DNA from 2 places in the Micromonospora sp. NPDC049204 genome. Region 2 is predicted to be linked to the other one. Evidence: riboswitches for the same ligand, from Rfam matches in the RefSeq annotation. Region 2 holds a riboswitch; the other holds the start of a gene.
What was found. A riboswitch is a leader RNA that binds a small molecule or an ion and turns the genes downstream of it on or off. The one in region 2 is predicted to bind thiamine pyrophosphate.
Positions count from the first base shown of each region.

Region 1 (14,076 bases), on a different contig from region 2:
GCACGTGACCGGGTCCCTCGATCATCACCTGCACGTCGTGCTCCCAGGCGATCTTGGTCAGCTCGCCGAGCGTGCGCAGCTCGGCGAACTGCGCCTCGTCGTTGGCGTCCGCGATCGAACCGGGACGCAGCCCGTCGCCGAGCGAGAACGTCACGTCGTAGCGCGCGAGCAGCGCGGACAGCTCCGCGAAGTTGGTGTAGAGGAAGTTCTCCTCGTGGTGCGCCAGGCACCACGCCGCCATGATCGAGCCGCCCCGGGAGACGATCCCGGTGACCCGGTCCACGGCCAGCGGCACGTACGGCAGCAGCACCCCGGCGTGCACCGTCATGTAGTCCACGCCCTGCTCGGCCTGCTCGATCACGGTCTCCCGGAACACCTCCCAGCTCAACTTCACCGGGTCGCCGCCGACCTTCTCCAACGCCTGGTAGATCGGCACCGTCCCGATCGGCACCGGCGAGTTCCGCACGATCGCCTCGCGGGTCTCGTGGATCCGCTTCCCGGTGGACAGGTCCATCACGGTGTCCGCGCCCCAGCGGGTGGCCCAGGTGAGCTTCTCCACCTCCTCGGCGACCGACGAGCTGACCGCCGAGGTGCCGATGTTGGCGTTCACCTTGACCAGGAACGCCTTGCCGATGATCGCCGGCTCGCACTCCGGGTGGTTCACGTTGAGCGGCAGCACCGCCCGGCCGGCGGCGATCTCGGCCCGGACCAGCTCCGGGTCGACGTTCTCCCGGATCGCCACGAACTCCATCTCCGGCGTCACCACCCCGGCCCGCGCGTACGCGAGCTGGGTGGGACGGCGACCGTCCGCGCCGGCGAGCGGCGTGCCCGCGCCCCGGACCGGGGCCACGTCACCCCGCTCGGCGATCCACGGGCCGCGCAACGCGGGCAACCCCACCTCCGGGTCCGACCCGGGACCGGACGTGTCGTAGAGCCGCACCGGCGGAAGATCCCCGGTCAGCCCCACCTCCGCGAACGGCACCCGGACATCCGGCCGTGAACCCTCGACGTACACCTTGCCTCGTGCCTGCATGACAGCCTCCCTGGTGATCAAGCGGACCAGCCGAAGTGGTCCAGCGGTCCACGCCCCGCGCCCAGCTCCCAACCCCGTGCGCCGGTCAGCGCACGGAGCACGTACTTTTTCGCGGCCTCTACCGCCGCCGGCACCGGATCGCCCAGCGCGAGCCGCACGGCGATCGCCGCCGAGAACGAACACCCGGTGCCGTGCGTGTGCCGGGTGTCCACCCGGGGGGCGCGCAGCAGCGTCGTCACCCCGCCGCCGTGCAGCACGTCGACCGCCTCGCCGCCGTCCAGGTCACCGCCGGTGACCACGACGTACTCCGGGCCGCCGGCCACCAGAGCCTCGGCGGCCACGACCATCCCGGCCACGTCGTCCACCGGGCGTCCGGTGATGGCCGCGGCCTCCGCGCAGTTCGGCGTCGCCACCCTCGCGTACGGCAGCAGCCGCTCCACCGCACCCACCACACCGAGCCGGTGTCCACTGGTGGCGACCAGCACCGGATCGACGACGAGCTGAGGCAGCCGACCGTCCCGGGCAGCCTCGGCCACCGCGTCGGCGACCGCCGGGGTGCCGAGCATCCCCGTCTTGACCGCGCGCACGGTGAAATCCGTGAGTACGCTCTCCAGCTGCTCGACGACCGTGCGCGGCGGCAGCGGCAGCACGGCGTCGACACCACGGGTGTTCTGCGCGGTGACCGCGGTGAGGACGCTCGTGCCGTACGCCCCCAGCGCCGCGAAGACCTTGAGGTCGGCCTGGATGCCCGCGCCGCCGCCGGAGTCTGAGCCGGCGATGGTGAGGATGGTGGTTGGGGTCACTTCTCCTCCTTGGTTGCGGTTGGGGGCTGGCCGTTCTTGGTTGCGGTTGCGGGCTGCGGCGGACCGTTGCTGGTTGCGGTTGGGGGCTGCGGCGGACCGTTGCTGGTTGCGGTTGGGGGCTGCGGCGGACCGTTGCTGGTTGCGGTTGGGGGCTGTGGCCGACCGTGCCCACTCCGGGCGGTCAGGCTTGATCCCTGCGTGGGCACGGTCGGCCACAGCCCTGACGTGGAGACCTGGGTGACCCCGTGCCGGGTTTGGGTCAGCTTTGGGGTGACCGCCTCGACATAGGCGCTGGTCAGGGCGGTGGCTGTTGTGGCGGGGTCTTTTGCTCGCATGATTGCGCCTAGTACCGCCACCCCTGCGGCTCCTGCCTGGACGCAGGCGGTTACCTGTTCTGGGGTGTCGATGCCGCCCAGGGCCAGCAGCGGCACGGGACTGATCCTGATCAGCTTGCGCAGCCCTTCGGTGGCCAGGGGTGGGCCGTAGCCCGGTTTTGTTCTGGTGGGCCAGATCGGGGAGACGGTGGCGTATTTTTCGGTGGTCAGGCGGTTCAGCTCGGTTTCGTCGTGGCAGGAGCGGCCGACCAGGCGGTGGGTCGGCGGCGGGTACGGGCCGGCGGCGGGCAGGTGGACGGCGTCGCCGCCGAGCGGGTCGGGGCCGGCCACGACGAGGGTCCCGCCGACGTCGGCCAGGATCGCGCGCAGGCCGGCGGCGAGGGCGGCGCGCTCGACGCGGGGCAGGTCCATCTCGCGCAGCACCACCCAGCGCACTCCCCCGGCCACCGCACCCGCAACAACCCGCTCAATCCCACCGCGAGCAACCAGCCGACGATCGGTCAGAACGACAACCCCCGACGGCACGGTCCCCAACGAGATCTTGGAAGGAATCGGCCCCTCCAGGGGCACTTTGCTTCCAAGATCTCCCGGCGGCAGCGCGCCTGCGGGCGGCAGCGCGCCTCCCGGCGGCAGCGGGCCTCCCGGCGGTAGTGGGCCTACGGGTGGCGGCGGGCCGGTCACAGGTCGGGTCTTCCCTCGTCGGGGGTGGAGGCGAGCGCGTGGAAGCGGCGCTCGATCCGGCCGGCGCCGGCCGCGAGCCGGCCCGCCTCGACCGCGTACCGCATCGCGGTGGCCATCGCCACCGGGTCCGCGGCCCGGGTCACCGCGCTGGCCAGCAGCACCCCGTCGCAGCCCAACTCCATGGCCAGGGCCGCGTCGGAGGCGGTGCCGATGCCGGCGTCGAGGATCACCGGCACGTCGACACCCTGGCGGATGAGCCGGATGTGGTGCGGGTTGCCGATGCCCAGCCCCGAGCCGATCGGCGAGCCGGCCGGCATCACCGCGGCACAGCCCACGTCGGCGAGACGGCGGGCGAGCACCGGGTCGTCGCTCGTGTACGGCAGCACGGTGAAGCCGTCGGCGACCAGTTCCTCGGCGGCGCGGAGCAACTCGATCCCGTCGGGCAGCAGCGTCCGCTCGTCGCCGATCACCTCCAGCTTCACCCAGTCGGTGTCGAACGCGTCCCGGGCCAGCCGGGCCACCTTCACCGCCTCGGTCGCCGTATAACAGCCGGCGGTGTTGGGCAGCAGCCGTACCCCGCAGCGGTCCAGCAGGTCCAGCAGCCCGCCAGCGGTGCCCGGGGCAGTGTCCACCCGGCGCAGGGCCAGGGTGACCAGCTCGGTGCCGGACGCCCGGATGGCCTGCTCCAGCACGTGCAGGTTGGCGGCACCACCGGTGCCGAGGATCAGCCGTGAGGTGAACGTCTCCCCACCCAGCTCGAACGACACGCCCGTCACCCGCCCTGCGCCGCGGTGAGCACCTCGACGCGGTCGCCGTCGCGCAGCGCCGTGGTCGCCCAGCCTGCCCGGGGCACCACCTCGCCGTTCACCGCGACGGCCACCCCCCGGGGTTGCGGGGCGACGACACCGACCAGGTCAGCCACGGACATCTCAGCCGGGACGCTTCGTCCGGCCCCGTTCACCGTCAACTCCACAGGTCCCCCTTCATCGTCGGTTCGGGTCCGCCGTCCGCCGCCGCGCCGGCGAACCGGTCCGGCCGGAAGGGCGCGAGCAGCGGATCGGGTACGCCGGTGAGCGCCAGGTCCGCGATCAGGTCGGCGGTGATCGGGGTGAGCACGATGCCGTGCCGGTGGTGACCGGTGGCGGCCAGCACGTCCGGCCGGCCGGGCAGGGGCCCGAGGATCGGCGCGTTGTCCGGGGTACCTGGGCGCAGCCCGGCGACCGCCTCGACCAGGTCGTACTCGGCCAGTTCGGGCAGCAGGTCCACCCCGGCGCGGAGCAGCCGCTGCACGGCGCCGGCGGTGACCGTGGTGTCCGACCGTTCCTCGACCGTCGCGCCGAGCACGACCTCACCGTCGGCGCGGGGCACCAGGTAGACGTGCTCGCCGTCGGCGTACCCCCGGATCACGTGCCGGAAGCCCGGCGCGACGCCGCCGGGCGCGCGGAGCCGGAGGATCTGGCCCTTCACCTGCCGCACGGGCAGGCCGGTGAGTGCGGCGGACCCGCAGCCGGCGGCGACAACCGTGACGCCCGCGTCCACGTCGGACAGGTGTCGAACTCCGTGCGGCACCAGCGCCGCGCCGGCCCGCTGCGCGGCCGTGCGCAGCGCCGGCACCAGCAGCCGGGGGTCGACCTGGTGGTCGGTGGGCGCGAGCGCGCCGCCGCGCACCCGGGGGGCGAGCGCCGGTTCGCGGTCGCGCAGCTCGCTGGGGCGCAGTGGGGTCACCGGCAGGCCCAACCCCTGCTGGTACGCCCACAGCCGGCGCGCCTCGGCCAGGTCGTCGCCGGTCAACCCGACCAGCAGGGTGCCCTCGGTGCGGTAGCCGATGTCGGCGCCTGTCGCCTCGGCCAACTCCTCGGTGAAGGTGGGCCAGCGGGCGGCGGACGCCAGCAGCAGCTCGGTCAGTTGCCGCTCACCGAAGTACGCCTCGGCGACCGGCGCGAGCATGCCGGCGGCCACCGCCGACGCCCCCGAGCCGGGTGCCGGATCGTGCACCACCACCCGTAGCCCACGGGCGGCGCAGCGCCAGGCGATCGCCAGCCCGATCGGCCCCGCCCCAACCACCGCCACATCCGGCCGGGTCCGGTCGATCGACGGCGCCGACGGGAACCGGCCGGTCAGCACGTCAGGGCCTCGATCAGCGTGGCGGTCGCCCGCGCCGGGTCGGCGGCGGCGGACACCGCACCGACCACGGCCACCCCGTACGCCCCGGCGGCCCGCAGCTCCGGCACCCGCGCGGCGGTCACGCCACCGATCGCGATGACCGGCACGTCGACGGCGTCGGCCACGGCGCGGACCCCGGCCGGCCCGATCGGGTCCGGCAGGCCGGACTTGGTGCTGGTGGGGTGGCACGGGCCGACACCCAGGTAGGTGGCGCCCGCCGCGACGGCCTCGGTTGCCGTCTCCGGCGCGCGGGCAGTGGCTCCCAGCACACCGGTGGGGCCGAGCACCCGACGGGCGGCGGCCACCGGGAGGTCGTCCGCTCCGATGTGTCCGCCGGCCGCGCCCACCGCCAGCGCCACGTGCAGCCGGTCGTTGACCAGGCAAATCGCCTCGTACGACAGGCAGAGCGCCAGCACCCGCCGGGCCAACTCGTACGCCTCGCGGTCGGTGGCGGAGTCCTCGACCCGGACCTGCACGACCAGGTCGGCGCGGGCCACCGTGAGGGCGGCCCGGACCACGGTGAGCGGGTCCCGACCGGGTCGGGTGTCGGTGATCAGATGCAGTCGCCCCAGGGACGGCACGGCAACTCTCCTCCCTGCGCCGGCATTATCCGGATCAGGTTCGACGGTCGGGGGCTGTCAGCCCCCCTCTCAGCCCGGTACACCGGGCTCCCGTGGGTTACTTGCGTGTCACCGTACGACAGATCCGTCGGTCTGCCAAGGCGAGGTTCGGCGGCGGCCGGTGGGCCGGAACGCACCGAATCGAGCTAGATCTGTGTGGCGGTTCATGCGGTCCTGTTCGGAATGTCGCCTGCCGTTGCAGAACCGTTACCCGCCGGCATCTTGCCGGACATCGAGCCAGTCGAATTAATTTGTTTAGCGATTCGACAAAATGTCGGTGGGGGCACCTTGGCACGGTGTGACCACCGGCTCCATCAGGGACGGCCTTCGGCGTGCCGACTCCCGCGATCTCCGTCACTACGACACAGGAGGCGGCGTGTCCCGTTCTCGTCGTGCCCGCGTACCAATCACCGCAACCCTCATCTCCCTTGCTCTCGCCTCGACGAGCCTGTTCGGCACGCCCGCGCAGGCCGCGCCGGCCGCCGCACAGGTCCCCCCACGGGAGGCAGCGGCCGGAACCCCGGTCACCCAGGTGGCGCCCAAGGCGCCCCAGAAGGCCGCCGACGATCCCTTCTCGGTCCTGGTCTTCTCCAAGACCGCCGGCTTCCGGCACGACTCCATCCCCACCGGTGTCGCCGCCATCCAACAGCTCGGCGCCACCAACGGCTTCACCGTGGACGCCTCCGAGGACGGTGCCGCGTTCAGCGACGCCAACCTCGCGAAGTACAAGGCCGTGATCTGGCTCTCCACCACCGGTGACGTCCTCAACGCCGAGCAGCAGGCGGCGTTCGAGCGCTACATGAAGGCCGGCGGCGGTTACGTCGGCATCCACGCCGCCTCGGACACCGAGTACAGCTGGGCCTGGTACGGCGACCTGGTCGGCGCGTACTTCGCCAACCACCCGCAGAACCAGCAGGCCACGGTCAAGGTGGAGGACCACGCCCACCCGTCCACGGCCGAACTGCCGGACCGCTGGTCCCGGTTCGACGAGTGGTACAACTTCCAGACCAACCCGCGGCCGGACGTGCACGTGCTGGCCAGCCTGGACGAGAAGAGCTACACCCCGGGCGCGGGCGCGATGGGCGCCGACCACCCGACCTCCTGGTGTCAGGACTTCGACGGCGGTCGCTCCTGGTACACCGGTGGCGGACACACCCGGGAGTCGTTCGCCGAGCCCGAGTTCCTGTCCCACCTGCTCGGCGGCATCCGCACCGCGGCCGGTGTCGAGGACGCCGACTGCGGCGCCACGAAGACCTCGAACTTCGAGAAGATCGCCCTGGACAGCAACACCAGCAACCCGATGGAGCTGGACATCGCCCCCGACGGGCGGGTCTTCTACATCGAGCGCGACGGCCGGGTGCAGATCATCAAGCCGGACACCGGCAACACCGTCACCGCCGTCGACCTGGACGTCTTCACCGGCAACGAGGACGGCCTGATCGGCATCCGGCTCGACCCGGACTTCGCCACCAACAAGTGGGTGTACCTCTACTACGCCCCGAACGACAACGTCACCCGCAACCTGCTGTCCCGGTTCACGGTGACCGGCGACACCATCGACCTGGCGAGCGAGAAGCAGGTGCTGCGGGTCGACACGCAGCGCAACACCTGCTGCCACGCGGGCGGCAGCATGACCTTCGACAGCGCCGGCAACCTCTACCTGGCCACCGGTGACAACACCAACCCGTTCGAGTCGAACGCGTACTCGCCGCTCGACGAGCGACCGGGCCGCCAGGACTACGACTCGCAGCGCACGTCGGCGAACACCAACGACCTGCGCGGCAAGGTGATCCGGATCCACCCGGAGGACGACGGGACGTACACCGTTCCGACGGGCAACCTCTTCGCACCGGGCACCGAGAAGACCCGTCCCGAGATCTACGCGATGGGCTTCCGCAACCCGTTCCGGATCGGCACCGACCCGAAGACCGACACGCTCTACGTCGGTGACTACGGACCGGACGCCAACGCGAACAACCCGACCCGTGGCCCCCGCGGTCTGGTCGAGTGGAACATCGTCACCCCCGGCAACTACGGCTGGCCGTACTGCACGGGGACGAACGAGGCCTACAACGACTACACGTTCCCGTCCGGTCCGAGCGGCGACAAGTTCGACTGCGCGGCGCCGGTGAACAACTCGCCGAACAACACCGGCCTGACCAACCTCCCACCGGTCGTCCCGGCCACCGTCGACTACGGCTACGCCGGTGACGCGCGGTACCCGGAGATCGGTGGCGGTGGCGCGCCGATGGGCGGCCCGGCCTACCGGTACGACCCCAACCTCAACTCCACCCGCAAGTGGCCGGCCTACTACGACGGCAAGGCGCTGCTCGGCGAGTGGAACCAGAACAAGATGTACACGATGCAGGTGACCGCCGACGGCAAGTCCTTGGTGGACATCAACCAGTTGCTGACCGGCATGAGCATGATCCGGCCGATGGACTTCGAGTTCGGCCCGGACGGCGCGTTGTACCTGATCGAGTGGGGCAGCGGCTTCGGCGGCAACAACGACAACTCCGGCATCTACCGGATCGACTACACCGCCGGTGACCGCGCGCCGATCGCGGCGGCGTCCGCCAACCCCACCTCGGGTCCGGCGCCGTTGACCGTCACGTTCTCCAGCGCCGGCTCCCGGGACCCGGACGGTGGGGCGCTCACCTACGCCTGGGCCTTCGGCGACGGGCAGACCTCCACCGAGGCGAACCCGACGCACACCTACGCGACGGCGGGCAACTACACCGCCCAGCTCACCGTGACCAACCCGAAGGGCCGTACCGCGGTGGCCAACGTGCCGGTCACCGTGGGCAACACCGCACCGACGGTCACCATCGAGTTCCCGCCGGACGGTGGTTTCTTCAACTGGGGTGACCAGGTCAAGTACACGATCAAGGTGACCGACCCCGAGGACGGGCAGATCGACTGCGCCAAGGTGAACCTCCAGGTGCTGCTCGGTCACGACGAGCACGCCCACCCGCTGGAGCAGCACACCGGCTGCACCGGCACCGTCCAGACGTCGCTCGCCTCCGGGCACGGCGCCGAGGCGAACGTCTTCGCGGTCTTCGAGGCCACCTACACCGACGAAGGTGGTGCCGGCGGCGCCGGTGCGCTCACCGGTCGGCAGATCGAGATCCTGCAGCCCAAGCAGAAGCAGGCCGAGTACTTCACCGCCACCGGGCGGACGCCGGTGAGCACCGGCGGCGGAGACGCCGGCGTGCAGCGGGAGGCCGGGGCCGACACCGCGGGTGGCGGCCAGAGCATCGCGTTCATCGAGGACGGTGACTGGTGGTCGGTCGCTCCGGCGGACCTGACCAACATCACCGAGATCCGGTTCCGGGCCGCCTCGGCCGCCGCTGGCGGTCGGATCGAGGTCCGCGCCGGTGCGGTTGACGGACCGGTGGTCGCCACGGCCGTCGTGCCGTCGACCGGAGCGTGGCAGACGTACACGGACGTGAGCGCGCCGGTCACCGGTGCCGCGAGCGGTTCGCTGTACTTCGTGGCCCGCGACCCGAACGGCGGAACGGGTTCGCTGTTCAACGTCAACTGGATGGACTTCGTCGGCCGCGGTGTCACCGAGAACGCGCCGCCTGCGGTCAGTGCCACGGCCACCCCGGCCACCGGCACCGCGCCGGTCACCGTCGCCTTCGACGGCACGGCCACCGACGCCGAGGGCAACACCCCGTTGACGTACGCCTGGGACTTCGGTGACGGCGGCTCGGCGACCACCCTGGACGCCAGCCACACCTACACCAACCCGGGCACCTTCACGGCCACCCTCACGGTGACCGACAGCAAGGGCGCCAAGGCGTACGCCACGGTGCCGGTGCGGGTGGACGCTCCGGACACGTCCTGCTTCGGGGCGCGTTCGGACGACTTCAACGGCAACAGCCTCGACAAGGCCCGCTGGACCAGCGTGGTTCGGGAGAACCAGCTCTACTCGCTCAGTGGGGGCGCGCTGCGGCTGCCCACCGGGGTGGGTGACCTCTACGGGGCTCGCAACGACGCCACCAACCTGGTGCTCCAGGCGGCTCCGACCGGCGCCTGGGAGATGACCACCAAGGTCACCCTGCCGGTCACGGCCAACTACCAGCAGGCCGGCCTGCTGGTGTACGGCGACGACGACAACTACGCCAAGGTGGACCTGCTGTACAACGGCAGCCGCCGGGTGGAGTTCATCCGGGAGACGGCCGCCACGCCGCGCAACGAGGCCGCCGACGCCACCAACGCACCGGCGGGTGACACCGTGTACCTGCGGATCACCAGCGACGGGACGAACCTGACCGCGTCCGCCTCGGGCGACGGGCAGACCTTCACCCCGGTTGGCCGTTCGGCCGCGCTCGCCGGCATCACCAACCCGCGGATCGGGGTCTTCGCCCTCAACGGTGGCACCGAGGCACCTGTTGTGGACGCGGCCTTCGACTCGTTCGTGGTCACGCCGGACGCTCCGGCCGGCCCGGTCGAGCCGTCGGACGAGTTCACCGGCAGCTCGCTGGACAAGTGCCGGTGGGACGCCGTCACGCGGGAAGACCCCGCTGGTTACCGGGTCTCCGGAGGCGCGCTGCGGATCGACGTGCCCAACGGTGACATCTACGGCACCGACAACACCGGGCCGAAGAACTTCATCCTCCAGACCGCGCCGACCGGCGACTGGACCCTGGAGACGAAGGTCGACGGCAGCCTGCTGAACGAGCAGTACCAGCAGGCCGGTCTGCTCGTGCAGGCGGACGACGACAACTACGTCAAGTTCGACTTCATCGCGGACAACCAGGCCGGCCAGGCGGTGACGCGGCGGATCGAGTTCCGCAGCGAGATCGCCGGGGTGGTGCAGACCCCGCAGCCGGAGGCGACAAGCCTCACCTCGGCCGTGTGGCACCTGCGGCTGGCCCGCACGGGCAACACGTTCACCGCGTCGTACTCGGCGGACGGGACGACCTGGACCGCGTTGGAGGCACTGACCAACAGCGCGGTGGGGGCCACCCCGAAGGTCGGTCTGTTCACCCTCGGCGCCAACCAGACGGCGTCGAAGACCGCCTCGTTCGACTACTTCCGGCTCAGCACGAAGGTGGCCGACGAGACCGCTCCGGTCACGACGGCTGCGGTTTCCGGCACCCCGACCGACGGGTGGTACACCGGGCCGGTGACGGTCACGCTCACCGGTGCCGACGAGGCCGGCGGTAGCGGTCTCGCCACCACCGAGTACCAGCTGGACGGGGCCACCACCTGGACGGCGTACACCGCACCGGTGGCCATCACCGGCGACGGCGAGCACGAGCTTCGGTTCCGCTCGACCGACAAGGCCGGCAACGTGGAGGAGACGAAGACGGTCTCCGCCAAGATCGACGCCACCGCGCCGGTGACCTCGGCGACGTTCGCTCCGGCGAACGACGCCGGCTGGCACGACGGGACGATCCCCGTCGTGCTGACCTCGACCGACGCCGGTTCCGGCGTGAAGACGGTGGAGTGGTCGCTGGACGGTGGCGCGTGGACGCCGTACACGACGCCGGTCGAGGTGACCGGTGACGGGCAGCACGAGCTGCTGTTCCGTTCGACCGACAAGGCCGGCAACGTCGAGACGCTCAAGTCGGCGGTGGTGCGCATCGACGGCACCAAGCCGACGCTGCTGGTGTCCGGGATCGCCGACGGCCAGCTCTACGGAGACAGCCAGGACGTACGGGTGTCCTGGCAGGCTGTCGACCCGACCTCGGGCATCGCCGCGGTGGTCGGCACGTTGGACGGTCAGGCGTACACCAGCGGCACCCTGCAGGCCATGTACGAGCTGCCGCTCGGCCTGCACGAGCTGACGGTGACCGCGACCGACAAGGCGGGCAACGAGACCACCTCGGCGGTCCGTTTCTTCGTCACCACCTCGTTCCGGGACATGCAGAACCTGCTGGACCGGTTCAAGGCGACGGGTCGGCTCTCGGCCAAGGCGCACAAGCAGTTGACGGCGAAGCTCGACGCGGCCCGTCAGGCCGAGGCTGCCGGCAACGACAACAAGGCGATCAAGCAGTTGACCGCGTTCCGCACGCTCGCCGCCGACGCCACCCTGGTGGCTGAGGCGGAGGTCAGGGATGTCCTGGTGCGGGACACCGACGCGATGATCGTTCGTCTCGGCGGCGCGGCCAGCAAGGCCGGCGTCAAGGCGAACGACGGCGAACCGGTCAAGGGCACCGGGCGGCTCGGTGGCGATGCCACCCGGTTGGCACCCGGTCGCCAGCTCTGATCCGACGAGGCCCCTCCCCGACGCTTCGGCGTCGGGGAGGGGCCTCCCTCATTCGTAGTCGAGGAGATGTCCGTGACGGTTATCCGCAAGGTGCTGGCCGCCGTGTTCGCCGGGCTGGCCCTGACCCTGTTGTCCGCTGCCCCGGCGGCCGCCCGGGCCGACACACTCAAGCTGACGGTGGCCGGCGACGGGGCCGAGGGAGTCACCATCCAGGCCACCTACGCCGATGGCCGACGGCTGGACCGGGTGGTGCGGTTGGTGCTCACCGCCACCGGCCCGGACGGGCAGAAGGTCGGCCCGGTGCAGTTGGAGCCGCAGCCCGAGGGGCAGGGCTTCTACAGCAGCGGAAAGGTGCTCAGCGCCGGCACGTGGAAGGTGACGGTGAACTCGCCGGCTCCCCTGCCGGCCAAGGCCACCGCGACGGTGCAGGCCCGTGCCGCGCAGTCTCCGCCGGCGCCCAAGCCGGTGGCGGTCAACGAGCCGACTGACGGCGGCGGCGGGGCGGGTGCCGGCTGGTGGCTGTACGCGGCGGCCGGCCTGGTCCTCGTCGCCGGCGCGATGGGGGTGGCCATGCTGTTCGGCCGCCGCCGCACCGACACGCCGAGCGACTGACCGACAGGCGTTTCACCAACCGGGCCGGGCCGCGACGAGCGGCCCGGCCCGGTTGCGTCTGATCAGGAGGAGGCTCAGAGGATGGCGCGCAGTGCCGCCAGGTCCTCGTCGCTGGGCTCCCAGGTGCCGGCGGCGGCGTTGGCGCGTACCTGCTCCGGCGTGGTGGCACCGGCGATCACCGAGGTCACCGCCGGCTGGGCGGCCAGCCCACCGATCGCCACCTGGAGCATGCTCACACCCCGCTCGGCCGCGTACGCCTCGATCGCCTCGATGGTGTCCCAGTCGGCCGCGGCGAGCCGCTCCGCGTACCGGCCTCCGCCGGAGAGCCGGCTGCCGGCCGGCGGCTGACCCGAGCGCTTGTACTTGCCGGTGAGCAGCCCGTTGGCGAGCGGGAAGAACGGCAGCATGCCGAGGCCGAACCGCTCACAGGCCGGGATGATCTCGGTCTCGACCGAGCGCTCCAGCAGGCTGTAGTGGTTCTGCGCGCTGATGAAGCGGGACCGGCCGTTGGACGAGGCCACCCAGTCCGCGTCGGCGATCTGCCAGCCGGCGAAGTTGGAGTTGCCCAGGTAGCGCACCTTGCCGTCGCGGACCAGGTCGTCCAGGGCGGCGAGGGTCTCGTCGATCGGGGTGCCCGGGTCGGGCTCGTGCATCTGGTAGAGGTCGATGTGGTCGGTGCCGAGCCGGCGCAGCGACGCCTCGACGGCACGGGCGATGTAGCGCCGGGCACCCCGGGCGCCGAAGTCCGGCCCGTTCAGGCCGTTCATGTCCATGCCGAACTTGGTGGCCACCACCACGTCGTCCCGGCGGCCCTTGAGCGCCTGCCCGAGCAACTCCTCGGAACTGCCCTGCGGCTCACCGTAGATGTCGGCGGTGTCGAACAGGGTGATCCCGGCGTCCAGGGCGGCGTCCACCACCGCGCGGGTGCCGTCGAGGTCGAGCTTGCGGCCGAAGTTGTTGCAGCCGATGCCGACCACGGACACCACGAGCCCGGAGTCGCCCAGCCGGCGATAGGTCATGTCAGTCACGTGATCCACCCTATGCCGGTCGGCCGCGGCGGACCCACGGACCGCTCAGCCCACGTCCCAGACCGGCTCCGGGGTCTCCACCACCTCGCTGTCGCCTCGGAACAGCACGAACCTGTCGAAGGAGCGGGTGAACCAGCGGTCGTGGGTGACCGCGATCACCGTCCCCTCGAACGCGTTCAGGCCTGCTTCGAGGGCCTCCGCGCTGGCCAGGTCGAGGTTGTCGGTGGGCTCGTCGAGCAGCAGCAGCGTCGCTCCGGACAGTTCCAGCAGCAGCACCAGGAACCGGGCCTGTTGACCACCGGAGAGCGTGCCGAAGCGCTGGTCGCCCTGGGCGGCCAACTCGTAGCGGCTGAGCACCCCCATCGCCGCCTGCCGATCCATCCCGGTGCGGTGCTCGTCGCCCCGCCAGAGGATCTCGACGAGCGTCTTCGACATCAGCTCCGGTCGGTCGTGGGTCTGGGAGAAGTGCCCGGGGCGGACCCGGGCGCCCAGGCGGGCCGTACCGTCGTGTGCCACCGGCGCGAGCGCGCCCGCCCCGTCGACCGGCCCGTTGGCCGGGTCGGGGTCGGTGCCGCCCCGGG
Region 1 covers NZ_JBEZDC010000017.1:58,137-72,212, forward strand. The annotation lists gene thiC (phosphomethylpyrimidine synthase ThiC) at 1-1,033, opposite strand, end outside; gene thiD (bifunctional hydroxymethylpyrimidine kinase/phosphomethylpyrimidine kinase) at 1,051-1,836, opposite strand; partial or broken gene AB0A90_RS27305 (thiamine phosphate synthase) at 2,154-2,705, opposite strand; gene AB0A90_RS27310 (thiazole synthase) at 2,849-3,628, opposite strand; gene thiS (sulfur carrier protein ThiS) at 3,625-3,825, opposite strand; gene thiO (glycine oxidase ThiO) at 3,816-4,973, opposite strand; gene thiE (thiamine phosphate synthase) at 4,970-5,596, opposite strand; TPP riboswitch at 5,591-5,700, opposite strand; gene AB0A90_RS27330 (ThuA domain-containing protein) at 6,012-11,855, shown strand; gene AB0A90_RS27335 (hypothetical protein) at 11,922-12,467, shown strand; gene AB0A90_RS27340 (aldo/keto reductase) at 12,542-13,486, opposite strand; gene AB0A90_RS27345 (ATP-binding cassette domain-containing protein) at 13,541-14,076, opposite strand, start outside.
Region 1: another riboswitch for thiamine pyrophosphate. It lies ahead of thiE (thiamine phosphate synthase); the one in region 2 lies ahead of AB0A90_RS09760 (ECF transporter S component).

Region 2 (14,076 bases):
CCATCGCGGTGCTCGGCGCGGCGATCCTGGTCACGATGATCGCGCTGCGTCCGGCGCTCTTCGCGGTCAGCCACGACGAGGAGTACGCCCGGGTCTCCGGCCTGCCGGTACGCACGCTGAACCTGCTGATCGCGGTCGCCACCGCGGTCACCGTGACCATCGCGATGCGGGCCGTCGGGGTGCTGCTGATCAGCGCGCTGATGGTGGTGCCGGTCGCCACCGCCCAGCAGGTCACCAGGGGTTTCCGCAGCACCATGACGGCCGCGATGGCACTCGGGCTCTTCGCCGCCGGCTCCGGTGTCTGGGTGGCGGCCACGGCGGACACCGCGCCGGGTGCCTCGGTGGTGCTGGTGGCGATCGCCTCCTTCCTGGTGGTCGCCGTCGCCGGTGGGGTCTGGCGGACACTGCGCCGACGGTCGACGCCGACCCCCGCGCCAACAGCGGAACCCCACGAGGTCGTACTGGGCCGATCCTGATCCGCGAGCCGTCGGTGGTAATGGGTACCGTTACGGAATGACCAGCGCGACAGGCTACGAGGGCTTCGACGGGGCCAGCGAGTTGCTCCGCGCCCTGTCGGCGCCGATCCGGTTGGCCATCGTCAGCGAGCTGGCCAGCGGTGAGCGGTGCGTGCACGAGCTGGTGGACAAACTCGGTGCCGCACAACCACTGGTCTCCCAGCATCTGCGGGTGCTCCGCGGCGCAGGGGTGGTGCGGGGTTCCCGCCGAGGTCGGGAGATCGCCTACAGCCTGGTCGACGAGCACGTCGCGCACATCGTGGCCGACGCGGTCAGCCACGCCGGGGAGGGATCATGAGCGAGCAGGGCGCCGCGGTGCGCAACACCCGGCAGCGTTCGGCGGTGAGCGCGCTGCTGGGCGAGATGGAGGGCTTCCACAGCGCCCAGGACCTGCACGCGATGCTGCGGCAGCGCGGCGAACGGGTCGGCCTGACCACCGTCTACCGCACCCTGCAGGGGCTGGCCGACGCCGGTGAGATCGACGTGATGCGGCCGCCGGGCGGCGAGCACCTCTACCGCCGGTGCAGCGAGGGACACCACCACCACCTGGTCTGCCGGGTCTGCGGCAACACGGTGGAGGTGGCCGGCCCAGCGGTGGAGAGCTGGGCCGACCGGGTCGCCGCGCAGCACGGTTACGCCGACGTCAGCCACACCCTGGAGATCTTCGGCACCTGCCCCACCTGCGTCCGCTGAACGGTCATTCATCATCGCCGGCAATGCAGCAAGACCTCGCTCGACATCTCGATCCGGGCGGCGCGAAGCTGGCCGGCCCGGGTCGAACCGCTCCCCCGCCGGCTGATCCGGCGGGTGCCGGTCCCGGCCCGTTCGTGTCACGCTGTCCGGCGTGAAGATCTATGCCGATCGGTTCCCGACCGCCGCCCGTCAGTTGCTCACCGACCTCCTCGTCGTCGCCTGGGTGTACGCGGCGGTCCGCGGCGCGCTGTGGCTGCACGACCTGGTGCAGAAGCTCGCCGTACCGGGACAGAAACTGGAGGGTGCCGGCGGTGGCCTCGCCGACAACCTCGCCGACGCCGGCGGCAAGGTTCGCCGGGTGCCGCTGGTCGGCGACGAGCTGACCGCGCCCTTCCAGCGGGCCGCCGACGCCGCCCGGGGGCTCGCCGACGCCGGCCGCGACCAGCAGCACCTGGTCGACCAGCTCGCCCTCGCCCTCACCATCGCGGTGCTGATCTTCCCGCTCGGCCTGGTGCTGTTCGGCTGGCTGCCGCTGCGGCTGCGCTGGATGCGTCGGGCCGGGTCGGCCGCGAAGCTGGCCGCCGGGCCGGCCGGCCGGGACCTGCTCGCCCTGCGTGCCTTGGCCACCCAGCCGCTGGGCCGGCTCACCCGGGTCGGCCCCGACGTGGCCGAGGCGTGGCGGCGCGGCGACGACGCGACGGTCGACGCGCTGGCCGCGCTGGAGCTGCGCCACCTCGGCCTGCGCGGCCGGAGCCGCTGACGTCGACCACGGGTGCCGGCGACCACCGCGCCGTCGCGGTTCGCGCGCCGGGGACCGTTAAGGTCTTCGGGTGTTCTACTTCCTGGTCGTCATCGCTGTCCTGCTGCTCGGCTACGCCGCCGTCCTGGTCTCCTTCGTCCGCCGGGGCAAGAAGATCCCGTCCGCGGCCTACCTGGGTCTGGCGGCGCTCAACGGACTGATCCTGGCGGCGGTGCTGGCCTGGGCGATCGCCAGCTGACCCGCACCGTCACCACCGCACCGCCCGGCAGGACGCCGGGCGGCGCGGTCACGGCCTCGGCGGGATGCGGCGGCGGACGTCCTCGGCGGTGGACGGGCCGGGCGACCAGCCGGCCACCCAGGGCAGTTCGTCGGACGGGGTGAGCACGCCCTCCTCCAGGCCCGCGTAGCGGCCGGCGAGGATCCGCTTCGCGGCGGCGGTGTCGACCGAGTCGGTGTTGTCCCAGAGAGCCGAGAACAGGGCGTCCACCCGCACCCGCGCCTGCCGGCAGAACAGGTCGGCCAACTCGATATTTTCCGGGCGGCTGGCCCGCTCGGACTGTGCCCGGACACAGACGGCGGACATCGCGAACAACTCGGCGCCGATGTCCACCACGCGGCCGAGGAACGCCTGCTTACGTTCCATTTTTCCCTGCCAGCGGGACATCGCGTAGAACGTCGAACGGGCCAGCTTGCGCGACGACCGCTCCACCTGCCGCAGGTGCGCGGCGAGCGGCCCGAACTCGGCGTACGCCGACGGGCTCTGCCCCCGGCCCACGGCGAGCGTGGGCAGCCACTTCGCGTAGAAGGCACCGGCTCGGGCGCCGGCGCGCGCCTTGCGGCCCAGGCCCGCGTCCGGGTCGATGATGTCGCCGGCCACCGACAGGTGGGCGTCGACCGCCTCCCGCGCGATCAGCAGGTGCATGATCTCCGTGGAGCCCTCGAAGATCCGGTTGATGCGCAGGTCGCGGAGCACCTGCTCGACGTTGGCCGGGCGTTCGCCGCGGGCGGCCAGCGAGTCGGCCGTCTCGTAGCCGCGCCCGCCCCGGATCTGGACCAGTTCGTCGGCGATCTTCCAGGCCATCTCGCTGGCGTACAGCTTGACCAGCGCGGCCTCGATTCGGATGTCGTTGCGGTCGTCGTCGGCGAGCAGACAGCACAGGTCGAGCATGGTCTCCATGCCGTAGGTGGTGGCGGCGATGAAGGAGAGCTTCTGCGCGACCGCCTCGTGCTCGCCCACCGGACGGCCCCACTGGACCCGGTCGGCGGCCCAGCCCCGGGCCACGTTCAGCGCCCACTTGCCGGCGCCCACACACATCGCCGGGAGCGACAGGCGGCCGGTGTTCAGCGTGGTCAGGGCGATCTTCAGCCCCTTGCCCTCGCCGCCGATCACGTTCTCGGCGGGCACGAACACGTCGTGGAACCGGGTGAGGCTGTTTTCCAGGCCGCGCAGACCGATGAACTCGTTGCGCCGCTCGACGGTGATGCCGGCGCTGTCCCCGTCCACCACGAACGCGGTGATCCCACCCCGCCGCCCCTCGGTGGCCGGCACCCGGGCCATCACCACCAGCAGCGTGGCCACGATGCCGTTGGTGGCCCAGAGCTTCACCCCGTTGAGCCGGTAGCCGGTGCCGTCCTCGGTCGGCTCGGCGACGGTGGCCAGCCGGGCCGGGTCGGAGCCGACGTCCGGTTCGGTGAGCAGGAACGCGGACACCTCGCCGGCGGCGAGCCGGGGCAGGAAGCGCTGCTTCTGCTCGGCGGTGCCGAACATCTTCAGCGGCTGCGGCACCCCGATCGACTGGTGCGCGGAGAGCAGCGCGCCGATGGCCGGGCTGACCGAGCCGGCCAGCATCAGCGCCCGGCAGTAGTGCAGGTTGCTCAGCCCGAGCCCGCCGTACGTCCGGTCGATCTTCATGCCGAACGCGCCGAGGTCGGCCAGGCCGTGGAAGACCGAGTCCGGAATGGACGCGTCGCGTTCGATGGCCGCCCCGTCCACCTCGGTGGTCAGGAAGGCGCGGAACCGTCCGAGGAACTCCTCGGCACGGGCCACGTCGTCCGGGTCGGACCGGGGCCATGGGTCGATCAGGTCGAGCCGGAAGCGGCCGAGGAACAACTCCTTGCCGAAGCTGGGCCGGTCCCAGGAGGACTCGCGAGCGGCCTCGGCGACCCGCCGGGCCTCCTTCTCCGAGACCTGCCCGGCCTCCGCGGGCAGCGGTGCGGCGGCTCCGGCGGTCTGCGGGGTGGTGTCGGAATCCGGGCCGTCCGGTGCTGGTCGGCCGTCCTGTGTCGTGGTCACGGCTGCCCCCTCGAACCTCGGTGCGGCTGCTCGACGTGTGCGACTACCGTCACGTTACCCCCGGGTGTTACCCAGGGGTAGCGCTCGGTGGAGAACTGCTCGATCAGCGGCCGGCGACCTCGTCCGGGTCGTCGTCGTCGTCGTCGATGTCGTCCTCACCCCAGCTGCGGCGGGCGAACGGCAGGGCGGCCCAGAACGTCAGGAACCAGAGCCCGGTCAGCGCGCTGAGCACGAAGGCGATCGGCCGGTCCAGCACGAAGTCGGTGATCAGTAGCACCGCGCTGACCATCGCGATCAGCATGAAGGCGAGACCGCCGGTGGCCATCCGGTGCGCGAAGCGCACCAACTCCGGCTTGCGCCCCTGCCGGAACAGGGCCCGGTGGAACGCCACCGGCGAGATGATCATCGCGGTCGCGGCGGCCGCGGCGAGCAGCGCGACGATGTAGACGTCCCGCTGGAACTCCGTGGTCTCGGTGAACCCGTTGCTGAACGGCAGGGTGAGCAGGAAGGCGAAGAGGATCTGCACGCCCGTCTGTGCGACCCGCAACTCCTGCAACAGGTCGGCGAAATTCCGCTGCCAACGCTGCTTCTCGGTCTCCTTGGACACGCGCTACCTCCGCTGCGACGCTACTGCCGGCGGTCCCGGCCGCCGGCAGCAACGCCAATGCCCCACCCGGGTGAGCGCGAAACAGGTTCACGACATTCGCTGTTCACCTTCTGGACGCACGTCGGTTATCAGTACGGCCTCAGGACCCGCGTCGGATCCGACCGGCGTACCGGGCCTCCAGCTCGGTGTTGTGCGCGTCGCCGTCCGGGATGTTCGCCGACAGGTAGACCGGCGGCCGCTCCCCCGCCGCCAGCAGCCGGGCCACCACCTCCACGGTCACCTGCTGGGCGAGCAGCGCCGCGGTGATCGAGGAGACCGCGCCGACCGCCCCGCCGCCGGGCAGCGGCAGCGTCGCGTCACCGTACGGAGCGCCGTTGTCGAGCACGACGTCGGCGAGGTCGGCCAGCTTGCGCCCGGACGGGTGGCGGGAGGTCATCCGGCCCGAGTGCTGCGCGGAGGTGATCGCCACCAGGCCGTGACCGCGTTCCTTGACGAGCGTGGCGAACTCCACCATCGCGCCGTTGACCCCGGAGTTCGAGGCGAGCACGAAGACGTCGGTGGGCCGGACCGGCGCCAACTCGTAGAGCCGGTGCGCGACCGCCGGGTCCCGTTCCAGCAGCGGGCCGAGCCGCTCCGCCGGTTCGCCGCCGAGCAGCACCAGGTCGCGCAGCGCGATCCGGTTGGTCGGCACCAGACCGCCCGCCCGGCCGGCGATCTCCATGGCGAGAGCCTCGGAGTGCCCGGTGCCGAACGCGTGCACCACCCCGTCGGCGCGGACGGCGTCGGCGATCAGGTCGGCGGCCCGCCCCACCGCCAGCCGCTGGCTGGCGGCCACCCGGCCGATCGTCTCGGTCACCACGGCCAGGTAGGCCTCGGCACTCACCGTCATGCGTCCTCCGTCGTCCGGTGTCGGTCCAGCCAGCGCACCGCGAAGTCGACAGCCGCCCGCTGACTCATCAGCCTGCCGGTCCCGGTGCCGACCGGTCCGGTGCGAACCGCCCCGGTGGCCTCCAGGTCCGTGCCCAGCGCGTCGAAGTCGTCCGCGTCGAGCCGTACGTCCTGCCACCACATCCACTCCCGACCACCGTCGCCGGTCCGCACCGCGGCGCCGACCCGCTCGCGCGGCGAACCGGGGCAGCGGTACTCGGCCAGATGCAGCGAGGTGCTCACGGAGTGGTCCACGCCGAGCAGCAGGACGTCGGCGTCCAGGTCATAGAGCCGGGCGAGGGGAGAACCCTCGCCGAGCATGTCGGCCAGGCCGTGCCCGGCCACCACCTGCTCGGCGGCCGGCCCGAGCGCGGCGAACGACACGTGCGGATGCGAGCTGCGCAGGGCGCCGGGCCAGCCGCGAACCGTCTCTGCGAGCACGCCCATGAACCGGCTCGGCGTGACCGCCGGGTCGAAGCCCGGCATCTCGGCGCGGATCAGCGGCCACCAGTCCGCCGGCACCGGTGGATTGCGCCACCCCGCGGGGTCACTGTTGTCCGGCGTGTGGGTGGGCACCACGATCGTGCCGTCCGGGCCGAGCGCGTCGCGCAGGGCGAGCACCACCGCGTGCGGGCCGCCGCTGACGAACCCCAGCGGACGTAGCGCGGCGTGCACCAGCAGCGTCGCCCCGGGGCGTACGCCCAGCAGGCGCAGTTGCGCGGCGATCGAGCGTCGGGTGCCCGGCCCGCTGGCGTTCGTGGTCACGGCGCCCCTCCCTGGCTGGCCCACAGGCTCAGGCCGTTCCGCCGGCCCGAGCCAGGATCGCCTCGGCGAGCGGACCCGGCGCGGTGTCCGGAATCCAGTGACTCACACCTGGCAACCGCACGAAGCGGTACGTTCCGGTGACGTTCGCGGCGCACGCCTCGGCGGCGGTCTGGCCAATGGCGACGTCCCGGTCACTCCAGACGTAGGTGGTGGGTACCGCGACCGGGCCGACACCGGCCAGGTCGGCGCGGGACATCGCCCGGTACCAGTTCAGCGCGGCGGTCAGCGCCCCCGGCTCGCGCATCGGGGCAACGTAGCGGTCCACCCGGGGCGCGTCACCCACCCCGCCGAGCATCTTGCGCAGCGCGGTCGCGTGCCACGCCAGCAGCACCTTCTCCGCCGTGCCCGGCTTACGGAACAACGTGATGTACGACGAGCGGGCCTTCTGCTGGCCGTCGTTGCTCAGGGCGTACGCCATGGCGGCCGGATGCGGCACGGACACCGCGGTCAGGGTGCGGACCCGGTCGGGGTGCCCGGCGGCGACCGCCCAGGCCACGATCGCGCCCCAGTCGTGGCCGACCAGGTGCACGGCGTCCAGCCCCAGGGCGTCGAGCACCGCCACCACGTCGGCGACGAGTTCGGGGATCCGGTAGTCGGCCACCGCCGTCGGCCGCGCACCGGGCGAGTAACCGCGCTGGTCCAGCGCGTACGTGCGCAGCCCGGCCGCGTGCAGCGCGGGCACCACGTCGTCCCATTCACCGCTGTGCTGGGGGAAGCCGTGCAGCAGCAGGACGGGTACGCCGTCCGACGGACCGCCGGCGGTTACCTCGAACGTGAGACCTCGCGCGTCAACCCGCATGATCGTCAGCCTACCCAGCCGCGGTACGGCCGGCTGAACGCCGAGATGGGCGGATGCCCTGCTGGGCCGGCCCCCCTGGTCAGTGTTAGCGTCGACGAGACAACTTCACATCCGACAGGGGAGCGCACAGCGCTGAGAGTGCGGGCATGCCCGCAGACCCTCGAACCTGATCTGGGTAATGCCAGCGCAGGGAGTTCGGTCGACCTCCAGCCGCGCCGCCGTCCGGTGCCACCGGACGCGCGGCGTGCGTCTTCTCCTGGTTCGATTTACTGAACTGGGAGCACCAGCATGGACAACACCACCAACCGTTGGCGGACCATCGACATCGTGGTCGCCTCGGTGATCGCGGTCGCCTTCGGCGTCATCTTCTGGGCCTGGGGCCTGGTCTGGAGCGCCACCGAGGGTGCGTTCGCGTTCTTCCCGCCGGCGCAGACGCTGCTCTACGGCGTGTGGCTGATGCCGGCCGTGATCGGCGGCCTGGTCATCCGCAAGCCCGGTGCCGCGCTCTACTGCGAGACGGTGGCCGCGGTCCTGTCCGCGCTGCTGGGCAGCCAGTGGGCCGGCACGGTGATCCCGCAGGGCATCGTGCAGGGCATCGGCGCCGAGTTGGCGTTCGCCGCCTTCCGGTACCGGTCGTTCCGGCTGCCGACCGCGATGCTGGCCGGCGCGCTGACCGGCCTCAGCGCCGCGCTGTTCGACTTCTTCGTCTGGAACGACGCCTACGCGCTTGCCGACTACCGAATCCCGTACGCGCTGCTCACCATCGTCAGCGCCACCGTGATCGCTGGTGCTGGCGGCTGGCTGCTGACGAAGGCCCTGGCCAACACCGGCGTCCTGGACCGCTTCCCGGCGGGCCGAGACCGAGCCCTGATCTGACCCCGCCCCGTTGATCAAGAGGTTTGCGTCAGCGGAAGGCGATTTCCTGACGCAAACCTCTTGATCAACGGCGGATGGGCGGGGGACGCGCGGCCCGGAGGGGGTGGATTGGTGGGCGGGGTACTGCTGCGGGGGTTCGGGTGGCGGCACGCTGGGCGGCGCGCCTGGGCGGTGCGCGGGGTCGACCTGCGAATTGAGGCCGGGGAGCGGGTTCTGCTGCTCGGGCCCTCCGGGGCCGGTAAGAGCACCCTGCTCAGCGCGTTGGCAGGGCTGCTGCCCGAGGACTCCGGCGAGCAGGAGGGCACCGTCGAGATCGACGGGCTCGACCCGCGCAAGGGGCGGGAACGCGTCGGCATCGTCTTCCAGGACCCGGAAACCCAACTGGTGATGGCGCGCTGCGGCGACGACGTCGCGTTCGGTCTGGAGAACCGCGGGGTACCGACCGACGAGATCTGGCCCCGGGTGGACGAGGCGCTACACCGCGTCGGCTTCCCGTACCCCCGGGACCGCCCCACCGCCGCGCTCTCCGGCGGCGAGCAGCAACGCCTCGCCCTGGCCGGCGCGCTGGCGCTGCGTCCCGAGCTGCTGCTGCTCGACGAGCCGACCGCCAACCTCGATCCGGCCGGGGCCGACCTGGTCCGCCAGGCGGTGGCCGGCGCGCTGCACGCCGACACCACGCTGATCCTGGTCGAGCACCGGGTCGCCGAGGCGCTGCCGCTCGTCGACCGGGTGGTCGTCCTGGAGCCAGGCGGCGGGGTCCGCGCGGACGGCACCCCCGAGGCCGTCTTCGCCGCCCACGGCGCCGCCCTGGCCGCCGAGGGGGTCTGGGTGCCCGGTCACCCCATCGCGCCCCGGCCGGCCACCGCCGCGCCGGGGGACCTGTTGCTCACCGCCGACCGGCTCGGCCTGCCGCCCCGGCTGGGCTCCACCGACCTGGGGGTACGCGCCGGCGAGGCACTCGCCGTACGCGGACCCAACGGCGCCGGTAAGTCCACCCTGGCACTGCTGCTCGGCGGGTTGCTCCGGCCGGGCGCCGGACGGGTCACCGCATCCGTCGAGCTGGCCGGCGCGGACCACCGCACTCCCCCACACCGCTGGCGGGCCCCCGCACTGGTCCGCCGGATCGGGTCGGTCTTCCAGGACCCGGAGCACCAGTTCGTCACCAGCACCGTCTTCGACGAGCTGGCGCTCGGCCCACGCCGGACCGGTCAGCCCGAGGCGGCCGTCAACGAGACCGTCAGCGGGCTGCTGGAACGGCTGCGACTGGTCCGGCTCGCCGCCGCCAACCCGTACACCCTCTCCGGTGGTGAGGCGCGGCGGCTGAGTGTGGCGACCGCCCTGGCCACCGCGCCCCGCCTGCTGATCTGCGACGAACCCACCTTCGGTCAGGACCGGCGGACCTGGCGGGAACTGGTCGACCTCTTCGCCGACCTGCGCGACGCCGGGCACGGCCTGGTCGCGGTCACCCACGACGCGGACTTCGTGGCCGCGCTCGCCGACCGAACCATCACCCTGCGACGCTCCTCGGACGACGACCGATGATCAGCATCGAGTCGGTCGCCACACCCGGTGCGCCGTTGGCCCGCCGCAACCCGGTGGCGAAGGTCGCCGCCGCGCTGGTCTTCTCGTTCACCCTGCTCGCCACCCTGGACCCACTGGCCCCGGCGATCGCCATCGCGCTCGAACTCGCCGTGCTGCCGCTGTTCGGCATCGGCTACCGGGTGCTGGCCCGGCGGGCCTGGCCGCTGCTCCTCAGCGCCGCCGGCATCCTGGTCACCCTTGTGCTCTTCGCCGCCGACCGGTCCGGTCGGGTCCTGCTGGACGCCGGACCGGTGCTGGTGAGCACCGGCGTGCTGCTCACGGCGCTCGGGCTGGTGCTGCGCATCTTCGCGGTGGCCCTGCCCGGTGTGATCGTCTTCGCGACCACCGACCCCACCGACCTGGCCGACGCGTTGGTCCAGAACGCGAAGGCGCCGGCCCGGTTCGCCATCGGGGCACTGGCCGCGTTTCGCCTGGTCCCGCTGCTCGGTCAGGAGTGGCAGATGATCAGCATGGCCCGACGCGCGCGCGGGGTCGACGCGGGACGCAACCCGCTCGCGAAGCTACGACTGTTCGCCTCCACCGCGTTCGCGCTGCTGGTCGGGGCGATCCGCCGGGGCACCCGCCTCGCCGTCGCGATGGACGCCCGGGGCTTCGACGCCGGCACTCCCCGGACCGCGGCCCGCCGCCAACGCTTCACCCGCGCCGACGCGCTCCTCATCGTCGGGGCCGCCGTGCTGGCCGGTGCCGCCCTCACGACAAGCGTCCTGGTCGGCACCTTCCGTCCCCTGATCAGCTGAGCCCGTCCCGGGTCACCCGCACGCCCGCCGCCCGCGCGGGCCCGCCGTGCGCGGGCAAGATCTGCACAACATCAGGGATGTAGTGGCCTCGTTGGCGCAGGAGGCCACTACATCCCTGATGTTGCTGTCAGCACCCGGCGCCCCGCCCGACGGGGCGGGGGCGGATCGGTCAGCTGCGGCGGAAGGCGTAGCGGCGGGTCTGGCCGGCCTGTTGGCTGCGTCCGCCGCCCGAGCGGTTGCCGCCGCCCTGCGGCGGACCGGCCGTCGGTGCCGCCGGTCGCCCGGCCGCCGGTGGCAGATCGTCCACCGCCGGAGCGTCGACCGCCGCCGGCACGTCGAACGCTGCCGGCACGTCGACCGGCGCCGGCACGTGGACCGGCAGCGTCAACGCGTCCGAGACGGCCGCCGCCGGCAGCGCCGGCCCGACCAGCACCGCCGGCCCGACCAGTGCCGCCGGTAGCGCCGGCTCGACCAGTGCTGCCGGCTCGACCGGCAGTGCCGGCTCGGTCGGTTCGACGGCGAGGTCGAGGCGGGTGGGTGGGAGCGGGCCGTGCTCGGCCGCCGGGTCGATGCCGAGCGGCGTCGCGCCGGGGGTACGGGACTTCTTCGGATTGCGCCTGGCAGGCATCCGGGCCTCCTTCGGTGCCGACCGGCTCGGCCGGTCCCGCGTTCCGGCGGTCGGTCGGATCGGCTGGTGACCGCCGCGGCGCGACGGTCGAACGGGAGAGACTGCTCACCGGGGTCGGGCAGGGCCAGCGCCGCCGAAGTGCGGGTGGGATGCGGGACGCCCGGGAGCGCACGGACCGCGACGCGGGGCGGCGGGCCGGCTCGGAGAAGGGGCGTCAGTAGCGCATGCCCGCACACTATCGCCGGTCGTCCGTCGGCGCAGCCGATTTTCCTGGCACCATCGGCGGCATGCTTATCGCGTTCTCGGTAACCCCGCTCGGAGTCGGTGAGTCTGTCGGTGACCTGGTCGCCGAGGCGGTACGGGTGGTCCGCGACTCGGGTCTGCCCAATCGCACCGACGCCATGTTCACCACGATCGAGGGTGAGTGGGACGAGGTGATGGCGGTCGTCAAGCGGGCGGTCGACGTGGTGGCCGCACAGGCGCCTCGGGTGAGCGTGGTGCTCAAGGCCGACATCCGCCCGGGGGTGACGGACGCGCTCACCGCGAAGGTCGCGCATGTGGAGGATCGCCTGGCCCGGGAAAGCTGAGCATCATTTGCCGATAACCGGCTGTCGAGACGACTCACCCACGTTTTGCCGCACCGCGATACCGTCCTAGCACGTAAGTCCGACGGCGAGAGGTGGCGGCACGAATGGCTGAGCAGGCGACGGCGCAGATCGGTGTGACCGGGTTGGCGGTGATGGGCCGTAACCTGGCCCGCAACCTGGCCCGCAACGGCTTCACGGTGGCGGTGCACAACCGGTCGCCGGAACGCACCCGCAGCCTGGTTGCCGAGCACGGTGACGAGGGCACGTTCGTGCCCGGCGAGACGATGGCCGATTTCGTGGCGTCGCTGGAGCGGCCCCGCGCGGTGATCGTGATGGTCAAGGCGGGTGCGCCCACCGACGCGGTGATCGACGAGTTGGTGCCGCTGCTGGAGGAGGGCGACATCATCGTCGACTGCGGCAACGCCCACTTCGCCGACACCCGCCGCCGGGAGGAGGCGCTGCGCGCACAGGGGCTGCACTTCAGTGGCACCGGCGTCTCCGGTGGCGAGGAGGGCGCGCTGCTCGGGCCGAGCATCATGCCCGGCGGCTCCACGGAGTCGTACGCCAAGCTCGGGCCGATGTTCGAGAAGATCGCTGCCCAGGTGGACGGCGTGTCGTGCTGCACCCATGTCGGGCCGGACGGTGCCGGGCACTTCGTCAAGATGGTGCACAACGGCATCGAGTACGCCGACATGCAGCTCATCGCCGAGGCGTACGACCTGCTTCGGGCCGGTCTGGGCGCGAAGCCGGCGGAGATCGCGGAGATCTTCCGCGACTGGAACGGCGGCGAGTTGGAGTCGTTCCTCATCGAGATCACCGCCGATGTGCTCGCGCACACCGACGCGGCGACGGGCCGCCCGTTCGTCGACATCGTGCAGGACCGGGCCGAGCAGAAGGGCACCGGCCGGTGGACCGTGCAGAGCGCCCTGGACCTGGGCATTCCGATCACCGGGATCGCCGAGGCGACCTTCGCCCGTTCGCTCTCCGGGCACGTCGACCAGCGGGAGGCGGCGCGGCGGGCGTTCCCGGACGCGGGTGAGCAGTGGCAGGTCACCGACCGGGACGCGTTCGTCGAGGATGTCCGCCGGGCGTTGCTCGCTTCCAAGATCGTCGCGTACGCGCAGGGCTTCGACCACATCCGCGCCGGCAGCCAGGAGTTCAACTGGGATATCGACCTGGGCGGCACGGCCACGATCTGGCGGGGCGGCTGCATCATCCGGGCCCGCTTCCTGAACCGGATCCGCGAGGCGTACGACGAGAAGCCGGAGCTGCCGACGCTGCTGGTCGCGCCGTACTTCGCCGAGGCTGTCGCCGCTGGCGTGCCGAGTTGGCGGCGGGTCGTGGCCGACGCGACCCGGGCCGGTGTGCCGACGCCGGCGTTCTCCTCGTCGTTGGCGTATTTCGACGCGCTGCGCGCCGAGCGCCTGCCGGCCGCGTTGATCCAGGGTCTGCGGGACAATTTCGGCGCGCACACCTACCAGCGGGTGGACCGCGAGGGCTCGTTCCACACCACGTGGGCGGGCGACCGCGCCGAGTCCCCGGCGTAGTCGGCGCGGCGCCCCGCGGCGCCGTGATCGCACCAAATCCATGATGTAGTGGCCTTCCGACGTCGGGAGGCCACTACATCCGTGTTCGGGCGAGATCATGGGGCAGGGCGGTGCGCGATCACGGGGGCGCGGCGGAGCACGCCTCCCGCCCGGCGACGGTCAGCTGATGGTGGCGTGCATCTCCCAGACGAGGATCTCGGCCGGTTCGTCGGCGGTGACCCGCCGGCCGCCGGTCCTGGTGAGCCGGGCCGCGTCGCCGGAGCCGAGCGGGCCGCTGCCCTCCAGCGTCACCGTGCCGTCGGGCACGTACAGGTGCACGTAGGGCGCGTCCGGGATGGTGACCTCGTCGCCGGGAGTGAGACGGGCCGCGTGCAGGGTCGCGTACCGGTTACGGATCCGGATCGCGGACGCACCGTCGTAGCGGTCCATTCCGGAGGCGATCGGCACCAGGCCACCGCGCAGGAGTTCGTCCTCGATCTCCAGTTGCTCGTAGCCGGGGTCGACGCCCGCTTCGTCGGGGAGCACCCACATCTGCACGAAGTGGACCGGGTCGGTGTGCGGTGTCTGGTTGTCGAGTCGCCAGGCGTCGTTCTTCTCCGAGTGCAGGATGCCGGTGCCGGCGCTCATCCGCTGGGCCAGGCCCGGGTAGATCACCCCGGAGTGACCGGTGGAGTCCTGGT
Region 2 covers NZ_JBEZDC010000004.1:130,235-144,310, reverse strand. The annotation lists gene AB0A90_RS09810 (metal ABC transporter permease) at 1-476, shown strand, start outside; gene AB0A90_RS09805 (metalloregulator ArsR/SmtB family transcription factor) at 514-813, shown strand; gene AB0A90_RS09800 (Fur family transcriptional regulator) at 810-1,208, shown strand; gene AB0A90_RS09795 (hypothetical protein) at 1,360-1,968, shown strand; gene AB0A90_RS09790 (hypothetical protein) at 2,039-2,206, shown strand; gene AB0A90_RS09785 (acyl-CoA dehydrogenase family protein) at 2,255-4,261, opposite strand; gene AB0A90_RS09780 (DUF6328 family protein) at 4,365-4,868, opposite strand; gene AB0A90_RS09775 (SIS domain-containing protein) at 5,008-5,757, opposite strand; gene AB0A90_RS09770 (AAC(3) family N-acetyltransferase) at 5,754-6,560, opposite strand; gene AB0A90_RS09765 (alpha/beta fold hydrolase) at 6,589-7,419, opposite strand; TPP riboswitch at 7,526-7,630, shown strand; gene AB0A90_RS09760 (ECF transporter S component) at 7,708-8,295, shown strand; gene AB0A90_RS09755 (ABC transporter ATP-binding protein) at 8,407-9,837, shown strand; gene AB0A90_RS09750 (energy-coupling factor transporter transmembrane component T) at 9,834-10,634, shown strand; gene AB0A90_RS09745 (hypothetical protein) at 10,804-11,262, opposite strand; gene AB0A90_RS09740 (MTH1187 family thiamine-binding protein) at 11,550-11,849, shown strand; gene gndA (NADP-dependent phosphogluconate dehydrogenase) at 11,954-13,396, shown strand; gene AB0A90_RS09730 (pirin family protein) at 13,556-14,076, opposite strand, start outside.